Regions from separate parts of the Leclercia sp. G3L genome, predicted to be linked through region 1. Evidence: predicted binding sites of a transcription regulator. Region 1 holds the regulator's gene; each other region holds the start of a gene.
What was found. Region 1 encodes PurR, which represses purine synthesis genes. Its sites were predicted from a motif close to CANGCAAACGTTTGCNTG; they were not measured.

Region 1 (3,283 bases):
GTATAGAGGGTGAACATCGCCCCGGCTCCGAGGACGGTAGTCAGCAAGGCAGACAGCACCTGCGGACGCAGCAGCACCGCCAGCTCTTTGCGCACCTCCGGTTTTTCGCCCGCCCCGCCAGCCGGCAGGGAGAAGAACAACGCAATCATCGAAACCACGCCCAGCAGCGCGGTCGCCAGGAAGGACATCCGCCAGCCAATCGCTTCGCCCATCCAGGTTGCGGCCGGCACCCCACCGATATTGGCGATGGTGAGGCCCATAAACATGGTGGCGACAGCGCTGGCCTGCTTATGCTTCGGCACCACGCTGGCGGCGACTACCGACCCGAGGCCAAAGAAGGCGCCGTGGTTCAGGCTGGTCAGAATACGCGACAGCATCAGGGTGGTGTAATCCGGCGAGAGCGCCGACAGGACGTTACCGACGGTAAAGATCGCCATCAGGAAGATCAGCGCATTGCGACGCCCGCGATGGGACAGCAACAGGGTCATCAGCGGCGCACCCACCATCACGCCGATGGCGTAGGCGCTGATCAGCATGCCCGCAGCGGGAATAGAGACATCTACCCCCCGGGCAATAACCGGTAGCAGGCCCATCGGGGAAAATTCGGTTGTGCCGATACCAAAGGCGCCAATGGCCAGGGCCAGCAGCGGAAAATTGATTCTCATACTTCAACTCCAGACACCGTGTCGTCAGGCGACACAGAACAATGAAGGCGAAAGCATGACACCAATCACAAAAAATGAGAAGTTAACAATTTGGCAAAAGATTTTTGCAGGGCGCGTAACAATCAGCGGAAGGAACGAGGGAGAGCTGACCTCTCCCGCATCAATCAGTGCAGTGCCGCCGTCAGACCGCTGGCAACAATCAGACTCAGAACAATAATGGTGGTAATCAGCGAAAACTTAAGATCGGTACTCATCAATTTTTCTCCTTTTAATCACCCTATTAAGAGTGAGCCTGCTCATTTTTACACAGTTCAGGGTAAAAATCTTGCTGGATTTAGATTGATATCGGTTTTTGCTCTTCCCCTTTTGGCCAAGATAAGACAAAATTCCACGCTAAATTTATTAGCGTACCGGCCATTGACCCCCTCCTGACGTCCTGTGTCGTTTTCCCGGCGTACCGCAATTCAAATTGCGCAATTAGGGCGAGTGAAGGCAAACGTTTACCTATTGGTTTTTCAGGAGCTTAGATATGGTCTGGAGTGACATCTGATGGCAACAATTAAAGACGTGGCGAAACGCGCAAACGTTTCCACTACAACCGTATCACATGTTATTAACAAAACCCGCTTTGTTGCGGAAGAGACCCGCAACAACGTCTGGGCGGCCATTAAAGAGCTGCACTACTCTCCCAGCGCCGTGGCCCGCAGTCTGAAGGTGAATCACACCAAATCGATCGGCCTGCTGGCGACCAGCAGCGAAGCGCCCTATTTCGCAGAAATTATTGAAGCAGTAGAGAAGAACTGCTTCCAGAAAGGCTACACCCTGATCCTCGGCAACGCCTGGAACAGCCTCGAAAAACAGCGGGCCTATCTGTCGATGATGGCGCAGAAGCGCGTCGACGGTCTGCTGGTGATGTGTTCCGAATACCCGGAATCCCTGCTCACCATGCTGGAAGAGTACCGCAATATTCCAATGGTAGTGATGGACTGGGGCGAAGCGAAGGCCGACTTTACCGACTCGGTAATCGATAACGCCTTCGAAGGCGGCTACATGGCCGGTCGTTATCTGATTGAACGCGGCCACCGTGAAATCGGCGTGATCCCCGGAGCGCTGGAGCGCAACACCGGGGCCGGGCGTCTGGCGGGCTTTATGAAAGCGATGGAAGAGGCGTTAATCACGGTGCCGGAAAACTGGATCGTGCAGGGCGACTTTGAGCCGGAGTCCGGCTACCGCGCCATGCAGCAGATCCTCTCCCAGAGCCCGCGTCCGACCGCCATCTTCTGCGGCGGGGATATTATGGCAATGGGTGCACTCTGTGCCGCCGATGAGATGGGCCTGCGCGTCCCGCAGGACGTTTCGCTGATCGGGTATGATAACGTGCGCAACGCCCGCTTCTTTACCCCGGCGCTGACCACCATTCACCAGCCGAAAGATTCGCTGGGTGAGACCGCCTTCAACATGCTGCTGGACCGCATCGTCAACAAGCGTGAAGAGTCCCAGTCCATTGAGGTGCATCCGCGCCTGATTGAACGCCGTTCCGTCGCGGACGGACCGTTCCGCGACTACCGCCGTTAATCCTCTCCGGGAGTCAGTACCTCTGGCTCCCGCAGCCACTCCCGGTTCATCGTTTCACTGTCTCCCAGATAATCCAGCAGCCAGGCCAGGGCCGGTGACATATCGTTTTGTTGCCAGGTCAGGCAGCACGCCGCATCCGGGAAGGGATTTTCCAGCGACAGCGCCACCCATTTGCCGCTGTCGATCCACGGACGGGCAAAGTGCACCGGCACCATCCCCACGCACAGCCCGGCCGAGAGGCAGGTGGCTGACGATTCCCAGTCCGGGGTGACGATCCGCCGCTGGTTATCCAGCAGCCAGGTGATGCGTTTCGGCAGCGAGCGGGAAGTGTCTTCGCGCACCAGCGAGGGCCAGTTGCGCAGGGTATCATCGCTGAGCGGCCCTTCCATGGCGGCCAGCGGATGATGGCTGGCGACCACGCAGATCCAGCTCAGCGTACCCATATCGCGAAACGCATAGCGCCCCCCGACCGGGATCGCCTGGGTGGCGCCGATCGCCATTTCCACCCTGCCGTCCGCCAGCGCGTCCCAGACGCCGTTAAAGACCTCCTGGGACACCCGCAGCTCGACGTCCGAAAAGTGGCGGTAAAAATCGACAATCATCTGTCGGGTACGCTCGGGGCGGACGATATTGTCCACCGCAATGGAGATATGTCCGCGCCAGCCGTTGGCAATCTGCTGGCACTGTTCGCGGGTGATCTGCATTTTTTTGATAACAGACCGTCCCTCTTTCAGAAACCACATCCCGGCAGGGGTAAGCTCCACGTCACGGTGACGCCGCTCAAACAGCGGCACCGCCAGCCACTCTTCCAGTTGACGCACGGTGTAGCTGATGGCGGACGGAACGCGATGCAACTCCTGCGCGGCTCCGCTGAAGCTGCCGTTACGGGCGACGGCATCCACCACTTCAAGAGAATATTCTGACCACATTTTCTGCCTGCAAAATTTTTGAATGCAACCGCCAAATATTAGCGTTTCACAAGCGGGTTTGCACTCCCTACACTCAGCGGCTACCCAAACCTGCGCCCAAACGGAGAATAGAAC
Region 2 (3,283 bases), 1.5 Mb from region 1:
CAACTGTGTCAGAAAAGTATGACAGTTAAATTTATTCTTGAGGGATAATAGAGGGTTGAAGCGATGGTGCAACGGCTGTCGGGTGGCGCTATCGCTTACCCGACCTACGTACCGTAGGCCCGTGCAAGCGTAGCGCCGCCGGGCAAAAAACTACTCTTCCGCCGCATGTCCTTGCGGAGGTAACGGCGCGCCGTCCAGCCAGGCGGCGCCGTCGCGCATTTCCAGACGGCCATCAACAAACCAGCTCACCACCAGCGGGTAGATGGCATGCTCCTGAGCCTGAACCCGGGCGGTGACGTCATCTTCGCTGTCGCCTGCAAACACCGGCACTTTCGCCTGCAGGATCACCGGGCCGCCGTCCAGTTCGTCGGTGACGAAATGGACCGAGGTGCCGTGCTCCTCGTCGCCGTTATCCAGCACCTGACGGTGGGTATTCAGGCCGGGATATTTTGGCAGCAGGGAAGGGTGGATGTTCAGCAGACGTCCGGCATAGTGCGCCACAAACGCCGGGCTGAGGATCCGCATATAGCCCGCCAGCACCACCACATCCGGGGCGTAGGCGTCGATCTCCTGCACCAGCTCGCGGTCAAAGGCCTCGCGGCTGGCAAACTGGGAGGCGCTGAGCGCATGGGCGGCAATGCCCGCCTCGCGGGCACGCTCAAGGCCGAAAGCGTCGGCCTTGTTACTGAATACTGCGCGGAGGGTGCCGTTGATTTTCTTCTGTTTGCAGGCATCGATGATAGCCTGCAAATTACTTCCGTTACCGGAAATGAGCACCACTATGTTTTTCATTCAATGACCACACGCTGTTCGGAATCAGACGCTTTGATGATACCGATTTTCCACGCGTTTTCACCTTTCGCCTGCAGCAGCGCCAGGGCATTGTCCACTTCGCTGGCCGGCAGGGCGATCAGCATCCCTACGCCGCAGTTGAAGGTGCGATACATTTCGTGATCGCTGACGTTACCGGCATCCTGCAGCCAGTTGAACACCGCCGGCCACTGCCAGGATGACTCATCGATCACGGCCTGGGTGTTGTCCGGCAGCACGCGCGGAATGTTTTCCCAGAAACCGCCGCCGGTCAGGTGGGCGATAGCGTGAACGTCCACGTTCTCGATCAGTTCCAGAATGGATTTCACATAGATGCGGGTCGGTTCGAGCAGATGATCGGCCAGCGGTTTGCCTTCCAGCTCGGTCGTCAGCGGGTCACAGCCGCTCACTTCGACAATTTTACGCACCAGTGAATAACCGTTGGAGTGCGGACCGCTGGAACCCAGTGCAATCAGCACGTCGCCGTCGGTCACTTTGCTGCCGTCAATGATCTCTGATTTTTCGACAACGCCCACGCAGAAGCCGGCGACGTCGTAATCTTCGCCGTGATACATCCCCGGCATTTCAGCGGTTTCACCGCCGACCAGCGCACAGCCAGACTGCAGGCAGCCTTCCGCGATACCGCTGATCACGCTGGCTGCGGTGTCGACGTCCAGCTTGCCGGTCGCGTAGTAGTCGAGGAAGAACAGCGGCTCAGCGCCCTGAACCACCAGGTCGTTAACGCACATGGCGACAAGGTCAACACCGATGGTGTCGTGGCGTTTCAGATCCATTGCCAGACGCAGCTTGGTGCCCACGCCGTCAGTGCCCGAGACCAGAACCGGTTCACGGTATTTTTGCGGCAGCGCGCACAGGGCGCTGAATCCTCCCAGCCCACCCATGACTTCAGGGCGGCGGGTTTTTTTAACTACCCCTTTGATACGGTCAACCAGCGCATTACCTGCGTCAATATCCACACCGGCATCTTTGTAGCTGAGAGAAGTTTTGTTGGTCACGGCTCAAGTCCCCACGCGATTGCATTGCGATAGTAAGAAAAATCGGCGCAATTCTAACAGTCCAGGCAAACGTTTGCGAGCCCATTCTGCAACAGAAAAAAGCGCCTCTGAAAATCCAGAGAAAATCGCACTCTGGCGCACAAACTTGAACCCGTTCACGAAAATGAAACCGGGTACATTCTTATTCTTGCAACCCCTTCGCTGAATGCACATCATTTCACTGAAACCGGTTTCTGTACTCTTTTTTGCCGATAATTAACGCTGAATGAGGGATATCGCATGTCAGGATTCAAAGAGGGTTTTCTGTGGGGCGGCGCGGTGGCGGCGCATCAACTTGAAGGCGGCTGGCAGGAGGGCGGGAAGGGCCCGAGCGTCGCAGACGTAATGACCGCAGGCGCGCACGGCGTTCCGCGCGAAATCACCGACGGCGTGCTGCCGGGCAAAAATTACCCCAACCATGAAGCCATCGATTTCTATCACCGGTACAAAGAAGATATCCAGCTGTTCGCGGAAATGGGCTTTAAATGCTTCCGTACCTCGATAGCCTGGACGCGGATTTTCCCCAAAGGCGACGAACAGCAGCCCAACGAAGCGGGCCTGCAGTTTTACGACGATCTGTTTGACGAGTGCCTGAAGCACGGCATCGAGCCGGTTATTACCCTCTCGCATTTCGAAATGCCTTATCACCTGGTGAGCGAATTCGGCGGCTGGCGTAACCGCAAACTGATCGACTTCTTTGTGCGCTTTGCCAGCGTGGTGTTTAAGCGTTATCAGCACAAAGTGAAGTACTGGATGACCTTCAACGAGATCAACAACCAGGCCAACTTCCACGAAGATTTCGCCCCGTTCACCAACTCCGGCCTGAAATATCAGCTGGGCGAAGATCGCGAGCCGGTGATGTTCCAGGCGGCGCACTACGAGCTGGTAGCCAGTGCTCTGGCGGTAAAAGCCGGGCGTGATATTAATCCGTCCCTGCGAATCGGCTGCATGATTGCCATGTGCCCGATCTACCCGCTGACCTGCGCCCCGGACGACATGATGATGGCGATGAACGCCATGCATCGCCGCTACTGGTTCACCGACGTACACGTCCGCGGCGCCTATCCGCAGCACCTGCTGAACTACTTCGCCCGTCGCGGTTTTGATCTTGATATCACCGAAGAGGATAAAGCGGCGCTGAAACAGGGCTGTGTGGATTACATCGGCTTCAGCTACTACATGTCGTTTGCCACCAAAGCGACGGCGGATAATCCGCAGCTGGATTACGACGAAAGCAAAAGCCTGGTCTCCAACCCGTATGTGCAGAAATCGGACTGGGGCTGGCAGATTGACCCCGTTGGGCTGCGCTACTCCCTGAACTGGTTCTGGGATCACTATCAGCTGCCGCTGTTTATTGTTGAGAACGGTTTTGGCGCCATCGACGTGCAGGAGAGCGACGGCACGGTGAACGACCAGTA
Region 3 (3,283 bases), 1.5 Mb from region 1:
GTTTTTGGTCAGCATCATCAGGCCGCGCACGCCGGTAGGTGAGGTAGCCTGTGCGTCCCAGTGCGACTCCTGATACGAGATAGCGGCCAGCAGACGCCAGTCAATCTCCTGCGCATATTTCTCAAACAGCGGCTTCAGATCCGGCAGCACGTTATCCACGGCGCGCAGGAAGCTGCGGGTATCGACATAGTCAAAGTCATCCCCGTGGCCGAGGTATTTCTCCTCCAGCCGCGCAAGGGTGCCGTCCTCATTCATCCCGTTGAAGAAATCGAGCATCGCGGCAGAGAGCGTCTGGTCGGCATCAAGGGGGCTGAACCAGGTGACGGGCTGCTCGTCAGTGACGTCCAGCGCCACCGCCAGCTCCGGGTGGACACGCTGGAACAGGCTAATGGCCACCGAATCAGCGATGGTGTAAGGCAGTTTGCCGTCGGTGACCTGCTCCAGCAGCGCCGTGGTGCCCTGCTTCTCATCCACCGTCCAGTTGAGGTTAGGGTACTTCTTCTCTTTCAGCGCCCGCAGGTCGTCGATTACCACATGCCCCGGTGCGACGGTGAGCTGTTCTGCTGTCAGACCGGCAAGGGTGCGCGGGCGCAGGCTGCCCACGCGATAGACCAGCTGCTGTGAGACAGAGTAATAGGTGGGGCCCGGCTGATAGTTCTTGCTACGTTCGCTGTTATAGACCAGCCCGGCGGCCAGCAAATCGGCATCGCCATTATCCAGGTCGTCAAACAGCTGACTGATGTTCTGGCGTACGGTCACTTTGAGCTTTACGCCCAGGTAGTCTGCAAAGTGCTGCGCCAGTTCGTAATCCAGGCCAATCACTTTATTGTTGATCGCGCTATAGGTCAGCGGTGAGGACAAGGTACTGACGCGCAGCTCCCCCCGCGCCTGAATAGCGGCGATGCGGTTTTCGGCTTTGCTGAACCAGGGGATTGAAGGCCACAGGGCCGCTGCCAGCAGCAAGGTCACTATGCCGATGAACAGATAATTAATCTTTAATTTTTTCAATAAGTTGATTCTATGTGCTGTGTATTGTTCTGGTTTATGTGGGCCATAGTAAAAACAAGTATTACCAAAGATTTCGCGGCATTTTGCGCAAAGTAACGCCACTTGGCAACTTATTAGCGGGAGCTGCAACATCTCCTGCTAAATGACAACGTCGATTTTATTACGACGCAAACGGTTTCGTCGGCGCGCAGGATCCACTATAATGGCGCCCGTTTTCCCCCCTTGCGCACACTGTAAGCGCCTCCGGCGCTTCGAAGACGAGAGACTTATGATGGAAATTCTGCGTGGTTCGCCTGCACTGTCTGCCTTCCGTATCAACAAACTGCTGGCACGTTTTCAGGCGGCCGACCTTCCGGTAAGCAATATTTACGCTGAGTATGTCCATTTTGCTGACCTGAATGCTCCCTTAACGGCAGAGGATTTAGTCCGGCTTGAGCGCCTGCTGAAGTACGGCCCAAGCCTGAGCAGCCATACCCCGAACGGTAAACTTCTGCTGGTTACGCCTCGTCCGGGCACCATCTCCCCCTGGTCTTCTAAAGCAACCGACATCGCCCGCAACTGTGGTCTGAGCCAGATTGATCGTCTGGAGCGCGGCGTGGCGTATTACGTTGAAGCCTCCACTCTGACCGACGCCCAGTGGGCCGTTGTGGCAAGCGAACTGCACGACCGCATGATGGAGAGCGTGTTTGCCTCTCTGGATGACGCACAGCAGCTCTTCTCCCACCATCAGCCTGCGCCAGTCCAGAGCGTGGACCTGCTGGGTGAGGGCCGTCAGGCGCTGATTGACGCCAACCTGCGTCTGGGCCTGGCGCTTGCCGAAGATGAAATCGACTACCTGCAGGACGCGTTCGTTAAGCTGAACCGCAACCCGAACGACATCGAACTTTATATGTTCGCGCAGGCCAACTCCGAACACTGCCGCCATAAGATTTTCAACGCTGACTGGGTTATCGACGGCGAGCAGCAGCCGAAGTCGCTGTTCAAAATGATCAAAAACACCATGGAGAAAACCCCTGACCACGTGCTGTCTGCATACAAAGACAACGCCGCGGTAATGGAAGGTTCCGAGGTGGGCCGCTTCTTCGCCGATCGCGAAGCAGGGCGCTATGACTTCCACCAGGAGCCTGCGCATATCCTGATGAAAGTCGAAACGCATAACCACCCGACGGCGATCTCGCCATGGCCGGGTGCCGCAACCGGCTCCGGCGGCGAAATCCGTGACGAAGGTGCCACCGGACGCGGGGCTAAACCAAAAGCGGGGCTGGTGGGCTTCTCCGTCTCCAACCTGCGTATCCCGGGCTTTGAACAGCCGTGGGAAGAGGACTTCGGTAAGCCGGAGCGCATTGTTACCGCCCTGGACATCATGACCGACGGCCCGCTGGGCGGCGCGGCATTTAACAACGAATTTGGTCGTCCGGCCCTGAACGGTTACTTCCGTACCTACGAAGAGAAAGTGGACAGCCACAACGGCGAAGAGCTGCGCGGCTACCACAAACCGATCATGCTGGCGGGCGGGATCGGCAACATCCGCGCCGATCACGTGCAAAAAGGCGAGATCGTCGTCGGTGCTAAGCTGATCGTGCTGGGTGGCCCGGCGATGAACATCGGCCTGGGCGGCGGGGCGGCTTCGTCGATGGCCTCCGGTCAGTCTGATGCGGATCTCGATTTTGCCTCCGTACAGCGCGACAACCCGGAGATGGAACGTCGTTGCCAGGAGGTGATCGACCGCTGCTGGCAGCTGGGCGATGCCAACCCAATTCTCTTTATTCACGACGTGGGCGCGGGCGGTCTCTCCAACGCCATGCCGGAGCTGGTGAGCGATGGCAACCGCGGCGGCCGCTTCAACCTGCGCGACATCCTGAGCGATGAGCCAGGCATGAGCCCGCTGGAGATCTGGTGTAACGAATCCCAGGAGCGCTACGTGCTGGCCGTTGCACCGGATCAGCTGCCGCTGTTCGACGAGCTGTGCCGCCGCGAACGTGCGCCGTACGCGGTGATCGGTGAAGCCACCGAAGAGATGCATCTCTCCTTAAGCGATACCCACTTTGACAACCAGCCGATCGATCTGCCGCTGGACGTGCTGCTGGGCAAAACGCCGAAGATGACCCGCGACGTACAGACCCGTAAAGCCAGCGGCAAAGCCCTCGACCTGCAGGGTGTGACCGTTGCCGAGGCGGTTAACCGCGTTCTGCATCTGCCGGCCGTGGCGGAAAAAACTTTCCTCGTCACCATCGGCGACCGCACCGTGACCGGCATGGTTGCCCGCGATCAGATG

Region 2: the regulator PurR is predicted to act here: its motif matches at 1,889-1,906, upstream of purM (phosphoribosylformylglycinamidine cyclo-ligase).
Region 3: the regulator PurR is predicted to act here: its motif matches at 1,173-1,190, upstream of purL (phosphoribosylformylglycinamidine synthase).

The regions. Positions count from the first base shown of each region.
Region 1 covers NZ_CP088265.1:3,944,098-3,947,380, forward strand. Annotated here, with positions in the region: gene LRS40_RS20375 (MFS transporter) at 1-665, opposite strand, end outside; gene LRS40_RS20380 (YnhF family membrane protein) at 830-919, opposite strand; gene purR (HTH-type transcriptional repressor PurR) at 1,215-2,240, shown strand; gene punR (DNA-binding transcriptional activator PunR) at 2,237-3,169, opposite strand.
Region 2 covers NZ_CP088265.1:2,473,098-2,476,380, forward strand. Annotated here, with positions in the region: gene purN (phosphoribosylglycinamide formyltransferase) at 151-792, opposite strand; gene purM (phosphoribosylformylglycinamidine cyclo-ligase) at 789-1,826, opposite strand; gene LRS40_RS13265 (6-phospho-beta-glucosidase) at 2,106-3,283, shown strand, end outside.
Region 3 covers NZ_CP088265.1:2,404,592-2,407,874, forward strand. Annotated here, with positions in the region: gene mltF (membrane-bound lytic murein transglycosylase MltF) at 1-1,008, opposite strand, end outside; gene purL (phosphoribosylformylglycinamidine synthase) at 1,277-3,283, shown strand, end outside.